DNA from 3 places in the Pseudomonas sp. 5.2 genome. Region 1 is predicted to be linked to each of the others. Evidence: predicted binding sites of a transcription regulator. Region 1 holds the regulator's gene; each other region holds the start of a gene.

Region 1 (4,950 bases):
GCCAGGGCATCAAGATGCTCATGGCATCGGGCGTGACCACGGCAATTATCAGTGGGCGCAAAACCCCGGTGGTCGAGCGCCGTGCGAAAAACCTCGGCATCCCGCACCTGTACCAGGGCCGCGAGGACAAATTGGTGGTACTCGACGGCTTGCTCGCCGAACTCGGCCTAAGCTATGAACAAGTCGCCTACCTGGGCGACGACCTGCCCGACCTGCCGGTGATCCGCCGGGTCGGCCTGGGCATGGCGGTGGCCAACGCCGCCCCCTTCGTTCGCCAACATGCGCACGGGGTGACCCAGGCCCGCGGCGGTGAAGGCGCGGCGCGTGAATTTTGTGAACTGATCATGCAGGCCCAGGGCACCCTGGACGCTGCCAACGCACATTACCTTTAAGGCTGCTCATGTTCAGCAAGAAAGCCCGCAATATTGTGCTGCTCTTGGCCATCGGCGCCCTGCTGGCGGCGATCGGCTACTGGAATGTCAGCCCCGAGAGCTTCCTCGACCAGCCCACGGCCCAGGTCGACGAGAGCGCCATCGACTACTACGCGATCAATGCCCACAGCGTGCAGTTCCTGCCCGACGGCAAGTTGCAGTACGAAATGACCGCCGACAAGGTCGAACACCTGACGGCCACCGAGGTCACACTGGTGACCACGCCAGACCTGCACATGTACCGCGGCACCGAGTACCCGTGGCACGTGCAAAGCGTCCGTGCCGAGGTCAACCCGGACGGCACCGAGGTCGAGCTGATCGACCAGGTGCGCATTGCCCGCACCGACGAAAAGAAGCGTGAAACGATTATCACCAGCTCACGCATGACCGTATTCCCGCAGAAGCAATATGCGCAGACCGAGCAAGCCGTTAGAATCGACGGCGCCGGTGGCACGACCACGGGCAAAGGAATGAAAGCGTATTTGAAAGAAGGCAGGATGGACCTGCTCTCTAACGTAAGAGGACAGTATGAGGCTCGTTAAAACCCTCCCCCTTTTGCTCAGCCTGAGCGCAGCACTGGGAAGCGCGAGCGCCTTCGCACTGCCGACCGACCGTGACCAGCCTATCCGCATCCAGGCCGACAACGCGCACCTGGACGACAAGCAAGGCGTGGCCACCTACACCGGTGACGTCATCATCACCCAAGGTTCGATGATGATCAAAGGCAACACCGTGACCATGACCCGCGCCGCCAATGGCGACATCGACGTGGTCACCTCGGTGGGCAACCTGGCCTACTTCGAACAGCAGCAGAGCACCGCCAAGCCGGACAAGATGAAAGGCTGGGCCGTGACCATTCAGTACCAGGCGCAGAAAGACACGGTGATCCTCACCGACCGCGCCAAGGTCGAGAATGAAGGCAACACCACTGAAGGCGAGAAGATCGTCTACAACACCAAGACCCAGGTTGCGACCGCCGGTCGTGGTGGCAACGTGACTCAACCACGTCAGCGCATCGACATGGTGATCCAGCCGAAGAAGAAGGCCGAGTAAATGGCAACCCTCAAAGCCCAGCACCTGGCCAAGAGCTACAAGGGTCGGCAAGTCGTGCGCGACGTCAGCCTGTCGATCGACAGCGGCCAGATCGTCGGCCTGCTCGGCCCTAACGGCGCCGGCAAGACCACCTGCTTCTACATGATCGTCGGCCTGGTCCAGGCTGAGCAAGGGCGCGTGCTGATCGACAACCTCGATGTCAGCCACCAGCCCATGCACGGTCGCGCGCGTGCCGGTATCGGCTACCTGCCGCAGGAAGCTTCGATCTTCCGCAAGCTGTCGGTGGCCGACAACATCATGGCGATCCTCGAGACCCGCAAGGAGCTCGACCGCGACGGCCGCCGCAAGGAGCTGGAAAGCCTGCTGCAGGAGTTCCACATCAGCCACATCCGCGACAACCTCGGCATGAGCCTCTCGGGTGGCGAACGCCGCCGTGTCGAGATCGCACGCGCCCTGGCGACCGCCCCGAAGTTCATCCTGCTCGACGAACCCTTCGCGGGCGTCGACCCGATTTCCGTCGGTGACATCAAGCAGATCATCCACCACCTCAAGGCCAAGGGGATCGGCGTACTGATTACCGACCACAACGTGCGTGAGACCTTGGATATCTGCGAAACCGCCTATATCGTCAATGATGGCCGACTGATCGCCGAAGGCGACGCCGAGACCATCCTGGCCAACGAACTGGTCAAAGAGGTTTACCTGGGTCACGAGTTCCGGCTCTGACCCCGGGACGCACCTGGAGCACTGGCAAATCGACCCTGTCGGGGTTTAAGTTGTTACGGTGCTCTAGGCAAACGCTACAATTTAAGGCATAAAACTTGCTTGAATTTGGCGCTCCGGCGCCCTCGTGTAGTGGATGGCGCATGCGCGCCGGCGAACAAGGTATTAAGCCCCTGCCATGAAACCATCGCTCGTCCTAAAAATGGGCCAGCAACTGACGATGACTCCTCAGTTGCAACAGGCCATCCGCCTCCTCCAGCTCTCTACCCTGGACCTCCAACAGGAAATCCAGGAAGCGCTGGAATCGAACCCGATGCTCGAACGTCAGGAAGACGGCGAGGACTTCGACAACAGCGACCCGATGGCCGATAACGCCGAGAACAAACCGGCCGCCGAAGTCCAGGACAACAGCTTCCAGGAAAGCACCAACAGTGCCGAAAACCTGGAAGACGGCGAGTGGAGCGAGCGAATCCCCAACGAGCTGCCCGTCGATACCGCCTGGGAAGACATCTACCAGACCAGCGCCAGCAGCCTGCCGAGCAACGATGACGACGAGTGGGACTTCACCACCCGCACATCGGCCGGCGAAAGCCTGCAAAGCCACCTGCTGTGGCAGTTGAACCTGGCGCCGATGTCCGACACCGATCGCCTGATCGCCGTCACCCTGATCGACAGCATCAATGGCCAGGGCTACCTCGAAGACACCCTCGAAGAGATCTGCGCCGGTTTCGACCCCGAACTGGATATCGAGCTGGACGAGGTCGAAGCAGTCCTGCACCGTATTCAGCAGTTCGAGCCTGCCGGCATCGCCGCACGCAACCTGGGCGAATGCCTGCTGCTGCAACTGCGCCAGCTACCGGCCAGCACGCCGTGGATGGCCGAGGCCAAACGCCTGGTCACCGACTTCATCGACCTGCTGGGCAGCCGCGACTACAGCCAGCTGATGCGGCGCATGAAGATCAAGGAAGACGAGCTGCGCCAGGTCATCGAGCTGGTGCAAAGCCTCAACCCGCGCCCTGGCTCGCAGATCGAATCGAGCGAGCCCGAGTACGTCGTGCCCGACGTCATCGTGCGCAAGGACAGCGACCGCTGGCTGGTGGAGCTGAACCAGGAAGCCATCCCGCGCCTGCGCGTCAACCCGCAGTACGCAGGCTTTGTCCGCCGCGCCGACACCAGCGCCGACAACACCTTCATGCGCAATCAGCTGCAAGAAGCGCGCTGGTTCATCAAGAGCCTGCAAAGCCGCAACGAAACCCTGATGAAAGTAGCCACGCAGATCGTCGAGCATCAGCGCGGCTTCCTCGACCATGGCGACGAAGCGATGAAGCCGTTGGTCCTGCATGACATCGCCGAAGCCGTCGGCATGCACGAGTCGACCATTTCGCGGGTTACCACGCAAAAATACATGCACACGCCCCGCGGCATCTACGAACTGAAATACTTTTTCTCAAGCCACGTCAGCACCGCTGAAGGCGGAGAATGCTCGTCCACAGCGATCCGCGCGATCATCAAGAAACTGGTTGCGGCGGAAAATCAGAAAAAGCCATTGAGTGACAGCAAGATCGCTGGTTTACTGGAGGCACAAGGCATCCAGGTAGCCCGTCGCACCGTCGCCAAGTACCGCGAGTCTCTCGGCATCGCACCGTCGAGCGAGCGCAAGCGACTGATGTAGCACCTGGTATGTGCCACAGCGTTTTTGGGGCAGGTGCAAGACTTGCCTCTTTATGCACGGGCAATAAAGGAGAAGCTGTATGCAAGTCAATATCAGTGGACAGCATGTAGAAGTCACCCAGCCGCTGCGCGATTATGTGCTTGAAAAGCTCGCCCGCGTGGAAAGTCACTTCGACAAGATCACTAACGTGCAGGTCATCATGAAGGTCGAGAAGCTGCAGCAGAAGGTCGAAGCGACCCTGCAGATTCCGGGCGGTGAAGTGGTAGCCAACGCGGAACACGAAGACATGTATGCAGCGATCGACGCCTTGGCCGACAAGCTCGACCGCCAACTGAAAAAACACAAGGAAAAACAGCAAAGCCTGCTGCAAGGTGCAGCTGCCCGCTGATCCCCCTCATCCATGATCCGACTTGAAACCATCCTGACCCCCGGCCGTTCCCTCGTGAACGTGCCGGGCGGCAGTAAGAAGCGCGCCCTCGAAAAGGTCGCCACCGTCATCGCCGAACAAGTGCCAGAGCTGGAGATGCAAGACGTCTTCGAAAAACTGGTCGCCCGTGAAAAACTCGGTTCGACCGGGTTCGGCAACGGCATCGCCATCCCCCACTGCCGACTCGAAGGATGCACCGCCCCGGTCAGCGCACTGCTGCACCTGGAGGCGCCGATCGACTACGACGCCATCGATGGCGCACCCGTGGACCTGCTGTTCGTCCTGCTGGTGCCCGAAGCTGCCACCGATGCGCACCTGGAACTGCTGCGCCAGATCGCCAGCATGCTCGATCGCAAAGAGGTCCGTGATCGTCTGCGTGCCGCCAGCAGTAACGAGGCCCTGTACCAGGTTGTCCTGGACGTACAGAACGAGCACTGAACATGCACCTGATCATCGTCAGCGGCCGGTCCGGCTCCGGCAAGAGCACCGCCCTCGATGTCCTGGAAGACAACGGTTTCTATTGCATCGACAACCTTCCCGCCGGGCTGCTGCCGCAGCTTGCGGAAGATGCCTTGATCAATACCGAGTTGCTGCAGCCCAAGGTCGCCGTGTCGATTGACGCGCGCAACCTGCCCAGTCACCTG
Region 2 (4,950 bases), on a different contig from region 1:
CCCCAGCGTTCGCGCTTGAGGTTAGGGGCGATGTCGGCGGCGATCATGGCGGCTTCGACCAGGAAGGTACCCACACCGCACATCGGGTCGGCCAGAGCGCCGCCTTCGGCAGCGATGCGTGGCCAGCCGGCGCGGATCAGCACGGCTGCCGCGAGGTTTTCCTTGAGCGGCGCGGCGCCTTGCTGCAGGCGATAGCCGCGCTGGTGCAGGCTGTGGCCGGACAGATCGAGCGAGAGAATCGCCTCGCCACGGTCCAGACGCAGGTGCACGCGCACATCGGGGTCGATCTTTTCCACCGACGGGCGCAGGCCTTCGCGGTTGCGCAGCTTGTCGACGATGGCGTCCTTGACCTTGAGCGCACCGAAGTGGGTGTTGTCGATGCCCGAGCCATGGCCACTGAATTCCACCGCAAGGGTGCCGTCGGCCGCCAGGTGGTCTGCCCAGTCAACCGCGTTGACGCCGTCGTAGAGGTCGTCGGCGTTCTTCATGTTGAAGCGCTTGAGAACCAGCAACACCCGGTTCGCCAGGCGCGACCACAGGCACAGGCGGTAGGCGGTTTCCATGTCGGCGGCGCCGCGAATGGCCGAGGTGTGCTCACGCACTTCATCGAGGCCGAGGCCCTTTGCCTCTTCAGCGAGCAGGCCTTCCAGGCCTTTGGGGCAGGTGAGGTAAATTTCGAAACGGTCCGACATGAGTATTCCAGAGCCTTGGGCTATTTGACTGACGAGGCGACGCATCGCCCCGCGATGTTTGCCCGAACACCCTTCCAGCAGGCATCCGAGTGGCCATTGCCTGCGCGCAATTGTGCAGCGCAACAACCGGGCCGCCTGACCGACCAGCACTTCACCAGGGGCAAAGACAGCTTAGATCATCAGGCAGTATTAAAAATTCGAGCGATGCAGGGGCCGATGTGACCCTTCGTCGCATTTCAAAATAATTCTGTCATGGCGCAGCGACGCTGGCGAAATGACGTCAATGATTGGCAAACCCCAATCATTGCGGGCTCAGCGACAAATAAGGTTGAGTCGCATTTATTTACTTATCCCTTCACCCTTAGAAACGTTACGTCCTTATGACAAATTGATCATTCACACTGTGACGCGCATTCGTTAGAAATGGTCTCAGGCCGCTTCGCAACGAGGCGGCACCTTCAGCTCGCCACGCCGGCAGCGAGCGCAAACCGGCAGAAAGACTCTGCCCGGCCTCGGAGAGGCCGACGGGACATTACAGTCAACAAGTGAGGGCAACACCCTATGAGAAGACTTAAGCGTGATCCGTTGGAAAGAGCATATTCACGTGGCTACCAATACGGGGTCACCGGCAAATCCCGCGAACTTTGCCCTTTCAATCTTCCTTCTGTTCGCCAAGCCTGGATCAACGGCTGGCGCGAAGGTCGCGGTGATAACTGGGACGGCATGACTGGCACCGCTGGCATCCATAGACTCAACGAAAATCACGCCGTTGGCTGATCGAGGACACTGAATTCGATTTACCAAGCACGCCCCATCCGGGCGGCGGGCGAAGGCCCAGGGGCCCCTTGATGGGGCCCTTTTTATGCCCGCGATTTATGCGCGTGGCAGAGCGGCAATCGCATCGACCGATTCGCGAATCAGCGCCGGCCCCTTATAAATGAAGCCCGAGTAAATCTGTACCAGGCTGGCACCCGCAGCGATTTTCTCGGCGGCGTGGCGCCCCTCGGTAATGCCACCCGCCGCAATGATCGGCAGCTTGCCGCCCAGCTCACCGGCCAACACCTTCACCGTGTGGGTGCTCTTCTCAAGCACCGGCGCCCCCGACAGACCACCGGCTTCGCCGCCATAAGGCAAGTGCTCGACGCCTTCGCGGCTCAGGGTGGTGTTGGTAGCGATCACCGCATCCATGCCCGATTCCATCAGCGCAGCAGCCACCAGTGCGGTTTCTTCGTCGCTCATGTCAGGGGCAATCTTGATCGCCAAAGGCACGCGCTTGCCGTGCGTGACTGCCAACTGCTCACGGCGCTCGGCCAAGGCATCGAGCAACTGCTTCAGCGAGTCACCAAACTGCAGGCTGCGCAGGCCCGGTGTGTTCGGCGAGCTGACATTGACGGTGATGTAGGTGGCTTCGGTGTAGACCTTGTCCAGGCAGATCAAGTAATCATCGACCGCCCGCTCGACCGGGGTGTCGAAGTTCTTGCCGATGTTGATGCCCAGTACGCCGTTGTAGCGCGATGCCCGCACGCGCTCGAGCAGGTGATCGACGCCCAGGTTGTTGAAGCCCATGCGGTTGATGATCGCCGTTGCCTCTGGCAGACGGAAGATCCGCGGCTTCGGGTTGCCGGGTTGCGGGCGCGGCGTGACGGTACCGATCTCGACGAAGCCGAAGCCCAGTTGGGCGAAGCCGTCGATTGCCGCGCCGTTCTTGTCCAGGCCAGCGGCGAGGCCCACCGGGTTGGCAAAGTTCAAGCCCATGACCGACACCGGCAACGCCGCCGGCTGTTTGCACAGCATGCCGTTGAGGCCGAGACGGCCACCGGCACCGATCAGGTCCAGGGACAGGTCGTGGGAGGTTTCCGGGGAAAGCTTGAACAGCAGCTGGCGGGCCAGGGTATACATGGGCGGGCAAGGCTCGGGGTGAATGAAGGGGCGATTATAGCCAGCGCACGGCTGGCATGACAGTAAATCCTCGGGCCGCTTGGCACATGCGTTGCTTCGCTTAACACACACTGCCTTTTCAGTACGGGCGAGGATCCTTGTGAACACAGCACCCCGAGCAACGCCCCTGGCCTGGGTCAACGGCAGCGACGCACCGGAAAAAACCAGCCTGAACATTGGCTTCATGGCCCTGACCGACTGCGCCTCGGTGGTGGTCGCCGCCACCCAGGGCTTTGCCCAGCAACACGGCCTGACCCTCAACCTCAAGCGCCAGGGCTCTTGGGCGGGGCTGCGCGACAAACTGGTCAGCGGCGAACTGGATGCCGCGCACTGCCTGTATGGCCTGGCCTATGCCGTGCACCTGGGCATTGGCGGTGTGCCTGCCAGCGACATGGCTGTACTCATGGGGCTGAACCAGAATGCCCAGGCCATCAACCTGTCCCCGGCTTTGCAACGCAAAGGCGTGACCAGCCCTGAGGCATTGGCGCGCCTGGTGCACCAGCAGGGTGCACGCCTGACCTTTGCCCAGACCTTCCCCACCGGCACCCACGCCATGTGGTTGTACTACTGGCTGGCGAGCCAGGGCATCCACCCGCTGCGCGATGTCGACAGCGTGGTGGTGCCGCCCGCGCAGATGGCCGCGCATATCCAGGCTGGCCGCATCGACGGGTTTTGTGCAGGCGAACCTTGGGCGGCGGATGCCGTCGCCAAGGGCCAGGGCTTTACCCTGGCAACCAGCCAGTCGATCTGGCCAGACCACCCGGAAAAGGTGCTCGCTTGCGCCCGCGCCTTCGCCGAGCAGTACCCCAACAGCGCCCGCGCCCTGATCAAGGCGATCCTCGCAGCCAGCCGCTTCATCGAGCAAAGCCCCGAGAACCGCCGCAGCACCGCGCAGTTGCTCAGCGGCAGTGCTTACCTGGACACGCCGACGAGCACTATCGAGCCCCGCCTGCTGGGTGACTACCAAGACGGGCTGGGCAACCAGTGGCAAGACCCCCACGCTTTGCGCCTGTTCGACCAGGGCCGGGCCAACCTGCCGTATTTGTCCGACGGCATGTGGTTCATGACCCAGTTCCGCCGCTGGGGACTATTGCGAGACGACCCCGACTACCTCGTCGTGGCCAGCCAGGTCCAGCAACTGGCGCTTTACCACGAAGCGGCAGACGCCCTAGGCATAGCGTGCCTTGAGCAACCGATGCGAAGCAGCCTGCTGATCGACGGCACCCGTTGGGACGGCAGTGACCCCTACGGCTATGCCCGCAGCTTCAGCCTGCACGCCTTGGGCGACACACCCGAAGCCCGCGTTGGCCTGTGAGGGGGATGAACATGCTGCGTATCCTGCTGATCGACGACACTCAAAACAAACTGGGCCGGCTCAAGGCCGCCTTGAGCGAGGCCGGTTTCGACGTGATCGAAGCCCCTGGTCTGACCATCGATTTGCCCGCCTGCGTCGAAACGGTGCATCCGGACGTCGTGTTGATCGATACCGACTCACCGGACCGCGACGTGATGGAACACGTGGTACTGGTCAGCCGCGACCGACCGCGGCCTATCGTACTGTTTACCGACGAGCATGACCCCGGCGTGATGCGCCAGGCGATCCAGGCGGGGGTCAGCGCCTATATCGTCGAGGGCATTCATGCTGCGCGCTTGCAGCCGATTCTGGATGTGGCCATGGCCCGCTTCGAGAGCGACCAGGCCCTTAGGGCGCAGTTGCTGGCGCGTGACCAGCAACTGGCCGAACGCAAGCGGATCGAACAGGCCAAGGGCCTGCTGATGAAGATGAAAGACTGCAACGAAGAGCAGGCCTACACCCTGATGCGCCGCCAGGCCATGAGCCGCCAGCAGAAGCTGATTCAGGTGGCCGAGCAGATCATCGCCATGCACGAGATGCTGGGTTGATGTGCTCGCCATGAGATTTTTGGCGCCTGTCAGATCGAGCGCCGCCCGCGCGGCGCATCGCGAGCTTTGCTCGCTCCTACGTTTGTTTCGGGCCAATTATTCCTGCGCCATTTGCGCGCGAACGCCTTGGCGCATTACGCGATATCGCGTCGTAAAAACGAGGGGTCGCGTGCGTCCATAACAGGTGTTACTGGCCAAAAACAAACGTAGGAGCGAGCAAAGCTCGCGATGCGCCGCGCGGGCGGCGCTCGATCTGACAGGCGCCAAAAATCTAAAGACAGTCCCAGCCAATTCTTGGCCCATCTCTTGCTGAACAAACATCACCGGTAGCCAACGGCGGTTGCCCCACTTAAATCCCGACAAAGACGTCGCTCACCCTTCCACAACCGTGGACCGGGTAGCGGCGTCTTTTTCGTTC
Region 3 (4,950 bases), on a different contig from region 1:
AAGGTGCGGATGCCGCCAACCCGCACCAGCCCGTAAAGCTCCTGGCGGGTGTAGGCAAAGTGTTCGCACAGGCTTTTGTCGACGGTCACGCCGCGGGCGGTCAGTTCGTGCTCGAACACCTGCTTGAGCAGGGCCGCACAGCCGCCGCAACCGCTGGCCGCTTTGGTGCACCCCTTGACCGCAGCGAGGTCGCTGCAGCCGCTGTCGATAGCGGCGCAGACTGCGCCCTTGCTGACGTTGTGGCACGAGCAAATGGTTGCGCTGTCGGGCAGCGCATCGGCGCCCAAGGCCGGCGCGCCGCCTGTTTGCGGCAAAATCAGGGCGGCCGGGTCGGCAGGCAGGGCGATGCCGTTTTGCGCGTACTGCAGCAGGGTATCGTAGTAGCTGTTGTCACCGACCAGCACCGCGCCGAGCACATGCTTGCCACTGGCATCCACCACCAGCCGGCGATAGGCCGCATTGGCTTCGTCGATGAAGCGGTAGCTGCGTGAGCCCGGCGTAGCGCCATGGGCATCGCCGATCGAGCCGACATCCACGCCCAGCAGCTTGAGCTTGGTCGACATGTCGGCGCCGGTGAACGGCACCGCTTCATCGCCCACCAGCAGCGCCGCCAGGTTGCGCGCCATGCTGTAGCCCGGCGCGACCAAGCCGAACACGCTGCCATTCCATGAAGCGCACTCGCCGATGGCGAAGATGCGGGCGTCATGGGTGCGGCAGTGATTGTCGATCACCACCCCGCCACGGGCGGCAATCTCCAGCCCGCACGCGCGGCCCAGGGCATCTTGCGGGCGGATACCGGCAGAGAACACGATCAGGTCGGTTTCCAGGTGCTCGCCGCCGTCGAAGTTCATGCGGTAGCGATACGCCTCACCGGCGCTGATCGACTGGGTGGCGCGGGACAGGTGCACGCCCACGCCCAAGGCCTCGATCTGCGCCTTGAGCGCCGCGCCGCCCTCGCCGTCCAACTGCACCGGCATCAGCCGAGGGGCGAACTCCACCACATGGGCTTCCAGGCCGAGCGACTTCAGCGCATTGGCGGCTTCAAGGCCCAACAAGCCCCCGCCGACCACCACCCCTCGGCGGGCACCCTGGGCGGCGGCGCGGATGGCGTCGAGGTCGTCGAGAGTGCGGTAGACCAGGCGGGCATTGCCGCTGGAGCCTTCGATCGGGGGTACGAAGGGGTATGAGCCGGTGGCCAGGATCAACTGGTCGTAGCCATAGCGGCCTTCGGCGGTGACCACTTCGCAGCGCGCGCGGTCGATCTCCAGCACAGGCTCGCCCAGGTGCAGGTGCACGCCTTGGCGGGTATAGAAGCCTTGCTCGCACAGGGCCAGGGTTTCGGCACAGCTGCCGCCGAAGTACTCGGACAGGTGCACACGGTCGTAGGCACGTTGGCGTTCTTCGCCGAACACCCGCACCTCGAACCGCTCCAAGGCGCCCCGCTCGATCAGTTGCTCGACGCAGTGGTGGCCGACCATGCCGTTGCCGACAATGACCAGTTTCTCGCGTTGTCCGCCGTTCGCTGTTGCCTTCATAGCCGATCCTCGATCAAAAAAAAACGCCTGGAGCCGAAGCTCCAGGCGCCTTTGCCTGTACTCATCAGGGTGTGCCCCTGGTTGATCGCCGTTGATCAGTGGGGCGTGTTGTGAAGCTGATAAAGCAGGGAGTGTGCCAAATACTGCCCTGTGGGCCTCTTCGCAGCACAAGGCTGCTCCTACAGGGAGTGTGCAGAACCGGTAGGAGCAGCCTTGTGCTGCGAAGAGGCCGGTACAGGCACCCCAAACCGCACAGCCAAGGTGCACCCCTCCCCATCCCGGTGCACTCAATACACATCGCGCCGATAGCGCTTGGCCTTGCTCAATGCCTCTACATACGCATCCGCCGCAGCCTCGCTCATACCGCCATGCTGCGCGACGATCGCGCGCAAGGCGCTGTCCACATCCTTGGCCATGCGCAGGGCATCGCCGCACACATAGAAGAACGCGCCCGCCTCCAGCCACCGCCAGAGGTCAGCGCCCTGCTCGTGCATGCGCTGCTGCACATAGATTTTCTCGGGCTGGTCGCGCGAGAAAGCGGTATCCAGGCGCACATGGCCGGTCGCCTGCCAAGCTTGCAACTGCGCCTGGTAATAGAAGTCACTGGCCGCAGACTGCTCACCGAAAAACAGCCAGTTCTGCCCACTGGCCCCACGCGCTTCGCGTTCTTCCAGAAACGCCCGAAACGGCGCGATACCCGTGCCTGGGCCGACCATGATCACCGGCACATTGTCGTCCTCAGGCAGGCGAAAATGCTTCGATGCCTGCGGGAAGATCGCCACCTTGATGCCTTGCGCACGGTCGGCCAGAAAGGTCGAGCAGGCCCCTTTGCGCTGCCCGTAACGCACCGTCGAGACCGCCAGGTGAACTTGGCCGGGGTGCGCCAACGGGCTGGAACTGATCGAGTACAAGCGCGGCTGCAACGGCTTGAGCAGGTCAAGCCAGGTGGCCAATGGCAGGTCTTGCGGGAACTCGCGCAGTACGTCCGCCAACTGTCGCCCCCACAACCAGCTCTGCAGCTCGGCCTTGTGCTCAGGCTGAATCAGCCGGCGCAGGTCCGCCGCCGTCTGGCTGAACACCTGCAACTGCGCAGGGGTGACCTTGGCGATTTCCAGGTGGGCTTGCATGGCAACGGCCAACGGCAGCGCAGGCTGGCCTTTGATCTCAACCAGAGCCTGGCCATCGAGGCGCATCAGTGCCAGCAACTCCTCGACCAACGCCGGGCAATTGCGCGGCCATACGCCCAAGGCATCGCCCGGCTGGTAGGTTAACGTGCTGCCCGACAGATCGAACACCAGTTGGCGAGTCTCCTTGCTGGCACCTGGGGCGTTAAGCACGCGGTTTTCCAGCAAGGTGGCCGACCAGGGTTGCTGCTTGCTGTAGCCCTCCACGGGCGCGGGTTCGCTGCTCGCCTGGGGCGCGGCGGCGCTGCCCAACTGTGATGACAAGGCGTCGAGCCAGGTGGCGAATGCCTCATCGAAGTCCGGCTCGCAGTCCACCCGTGGCAACAACCGCCGCCCGCCCAGCTCGGCCAGGCGCTGATCGAGCTTGCGGCCAAACCCGCAAAACTGGTCGTAACTGGAGTCACCCAAGGCCAACACGGCGTAAGGCACGTCGGCACAATGGGCGCCCTCCTCGCCTTGCAGGGCTTGCCAGAACGCCGTCGCACTGTCGGGCGCATCGCCATCGCCAAACGTACTGGCGATCAGTACGACACTGGCCGCGCCGTGCAACTGCTGCGGGCTGACCGCTGCCATGCAACTGAGCTGCACCGCGAGGCCGGCGCCACGCAGGCGTTCGGCACAGCGTTCGGCCAGTGCCTCACCGTTACCGGTTTGCGAGGCCCACAGCACCTGATGCTGGGGCGCCGCAAGCGCCGGGCTGGGCAGTTCCGAAGGCTGGGCGAACAACCCCGCCAAGAGCCCATCGACGAACAGCCGCCGGCTTGCCGCCAGCGGCGCACTGGCCGGCAGGCTGGGCACCCCCTCAGCGCGCGCCTGGTCCAGGCCGAGCAAAAAGCCCTGCAAGTAATGACGCTCCTCCTCGGCCAGCACCGGGGCTGGCAGGGTGTCCAGGCCAAGCAGACGGGACAGGGTGGCGGTCGGCATGCGGGCAGGCTCCGGGATGGCAGTGGCGGCGCTCAGGTCAACGGCGTCGATACGTTCGCCGGCAACCCGCTGCAGGGCCACGGCGCAGTGTTTGAAGGCCGGCTGCAGCGACAGCGGGTCGACGGCATCGCAGGTCACGGCATTGATCGCCAGCTGCTCGCCCATCACATCGTTCCAGTGGAAGGGGGCGAAACAGTTGCCCGGCATGACCCGATCACTGACCCGTGCCGGCAACAGCGCCTGCCCCCGCCGCGAGCGGATGGCCACCTGGTCCTTGTCGCGAATACCCAGGCGCGCGGCATCGTCAGGGTGCAGCTCGACAAAGGGGCCGGGCTCGAGTTTGTTCAGCGCAGGCACCTTGCCGGTCTTGGTCAGGGTGTGCCATTGGTGCTGCACGCGGCCGGTGTTGAGCACCATTGGGTAGTCCGCGTCGGGCAGCTCGGGCGCAGGCAGCCAAGGGCGGGCGAAGAAGCGCGCTTTGCCACTGGCCGTCGGAAACGCCAGCGCCGGGCGCTTGCCCTGGGCGTCGAGCAACAGCGGCTGGCTGCTGCCGTCGTTCTGGTAACGCAGCGGGCTGCGCGGGGCCTCATGGCCTGGCGCGCAGGGCCACTGGCGCGGCTGCGCGCGCAGGTCGGTGTAGCCGATACCGCGCAGGTCGTAGCCGGTTGCCGGGTTGTGGAAACGGCGAATTTCTTCGTACACCGCTTCGGCATCGGGGTAGTCGAAGGCTTCGGCATAGCCCATGGCGCAGGCGATGCGGGCGATGATCTGCCAGTCGGGCAGGCTTTGGCCTGGGGGTGCCACGGCGCGGGGCATCAAGGTCAGGTTGCGTTCACTGTTGATCATCACGCCCTCGCCTTCGGCCCACAGCGCGGCCGGCAACAGGATGTCGGCGTAGCGGTTGGTCTCGGTGTCGAGAAACGCATCCTGGGTGATCACCAGTTCAGCCTGGCGCAGGCCGTCGATCACTTGCTGGCGGTTGGCGACGCTGGCCACCGGGTTGCTGCAGATGATCCAGCACGCCTTGACCTCGCCGCGCTTCATCTGCTCGAACAGCGCCACGGTGCCCTCGCCGCCTTCGCTGCGCAGGCTGCCTGGGGCCAGCTGCCACTGGTTTTCGACGAAGGCGCGGTCGGCCGCCACCAACGCCGATCGCTGCCCCGGCAGGCCCGGCCCCATGTAGCCCATCTCGCGGCCGCCCATGGCATTCGGTTGCCCGGTGAGGGAGAACGGCCCGCTGCCAGGGCGGCAAATGGCGCCGGTGGCCAGGTGCAGGTTGCAGATCGCGTTGCTGTGCCAGGTGCCAT

The links. Region 1 encodes sigma-54, which starts transcription at its own class of promoters, with help from an activator protein. Its sites were predicted from a motif close to ANTGGCATNNANNTTGCTNT; they were not measured.
Region 2: the regulator sigma-54 is predicted to act here: its motif matches at 2,670-2,689, upstream of AC5PZ0_RS13995 (CmpA/NrtA family ABC transporter substrate-binding protein).
Region 3: the regulator sigma-54 is predicted to act here: its motif matches at 1,657-1,676, upstream of nirB (nitrite reductase large subunit NirB).

Annotation. Positions count from the first base shown of each region.
Region 1 covers NZ_JBYBHH010000010.1:113,461-118,410, forward strand. Annotated here, with positions in the region: gene AC5PZ0_RS16675 (KdsC family phosphatase) at 1-392, shown strand, start outside; gene lptC (LPS export ABC transporter periplasmic protein LptC) at 401-973, shown strand; gene lptA (lipopolysaccharide transport periplasmic protein LptA) at 960-1,484, shown strand; gene lptB (LPS export ABC transporter ATP-binding protein) at 1,485-2,210, shown strand; gene AC5PZ0_RS16695 (RNA polymerase factor sigma-54) at 2,386-3,879, shown strand; gene hpf (ribosome hibernation-promoting factor, HPF/YfiA family) at 3,959-4,267, shown strand; gene ptsN (PTS IIA-like nitrogen regulatory protein PtsN) at 4,280-4,744, shown strand; gene rapZ (RNase adapter RapZ) at 4,747-4,950, shown strand, end outside.
Region 2 covers NZ_JBYBHH010000008.1:19,049-23,998, forward strand. Annotated here, with positions in the region: gene rlmKL (bifunctional 23S rRNA (guanine(2069)-N(7))-methyltransferase RlmK/23S rRNA (guanine(2445)-N(2))-methyltransferase RlmL) at 1-692, opposite strand, end outside; gene rmf (ribosome modulation factor) at 1,254-1,469, shown strand; gene AC5PZ0_RS13990 (quinone-dependent dihydroorotate dehydrogenase) at 1,566-2,591, opposite strand; gene AC5PZ0_RS13995 (CmpA/NrtA family ABC transporter substrate-binding protein) at 2,731-3,945, shown strand; gene AC5PZ0_RS14000 (ANTAR domain-containing response regulator) at 3,957-4,532, shown strand.
Region 3 covers NZ_JBYBHH010000016.1:117,337-122,286, reverse strand. Annotated here, with positions in the region: gene nirB (nitrite reductase large subunit NirB) at 1-1,535, opposite strand, end outside; gene AC5PZ0_RS22265 (bifunctional nitrate reductase/sulfite reductase flavoprotein subunit alpha) at 1,823-4,950, opposite strand, start outside.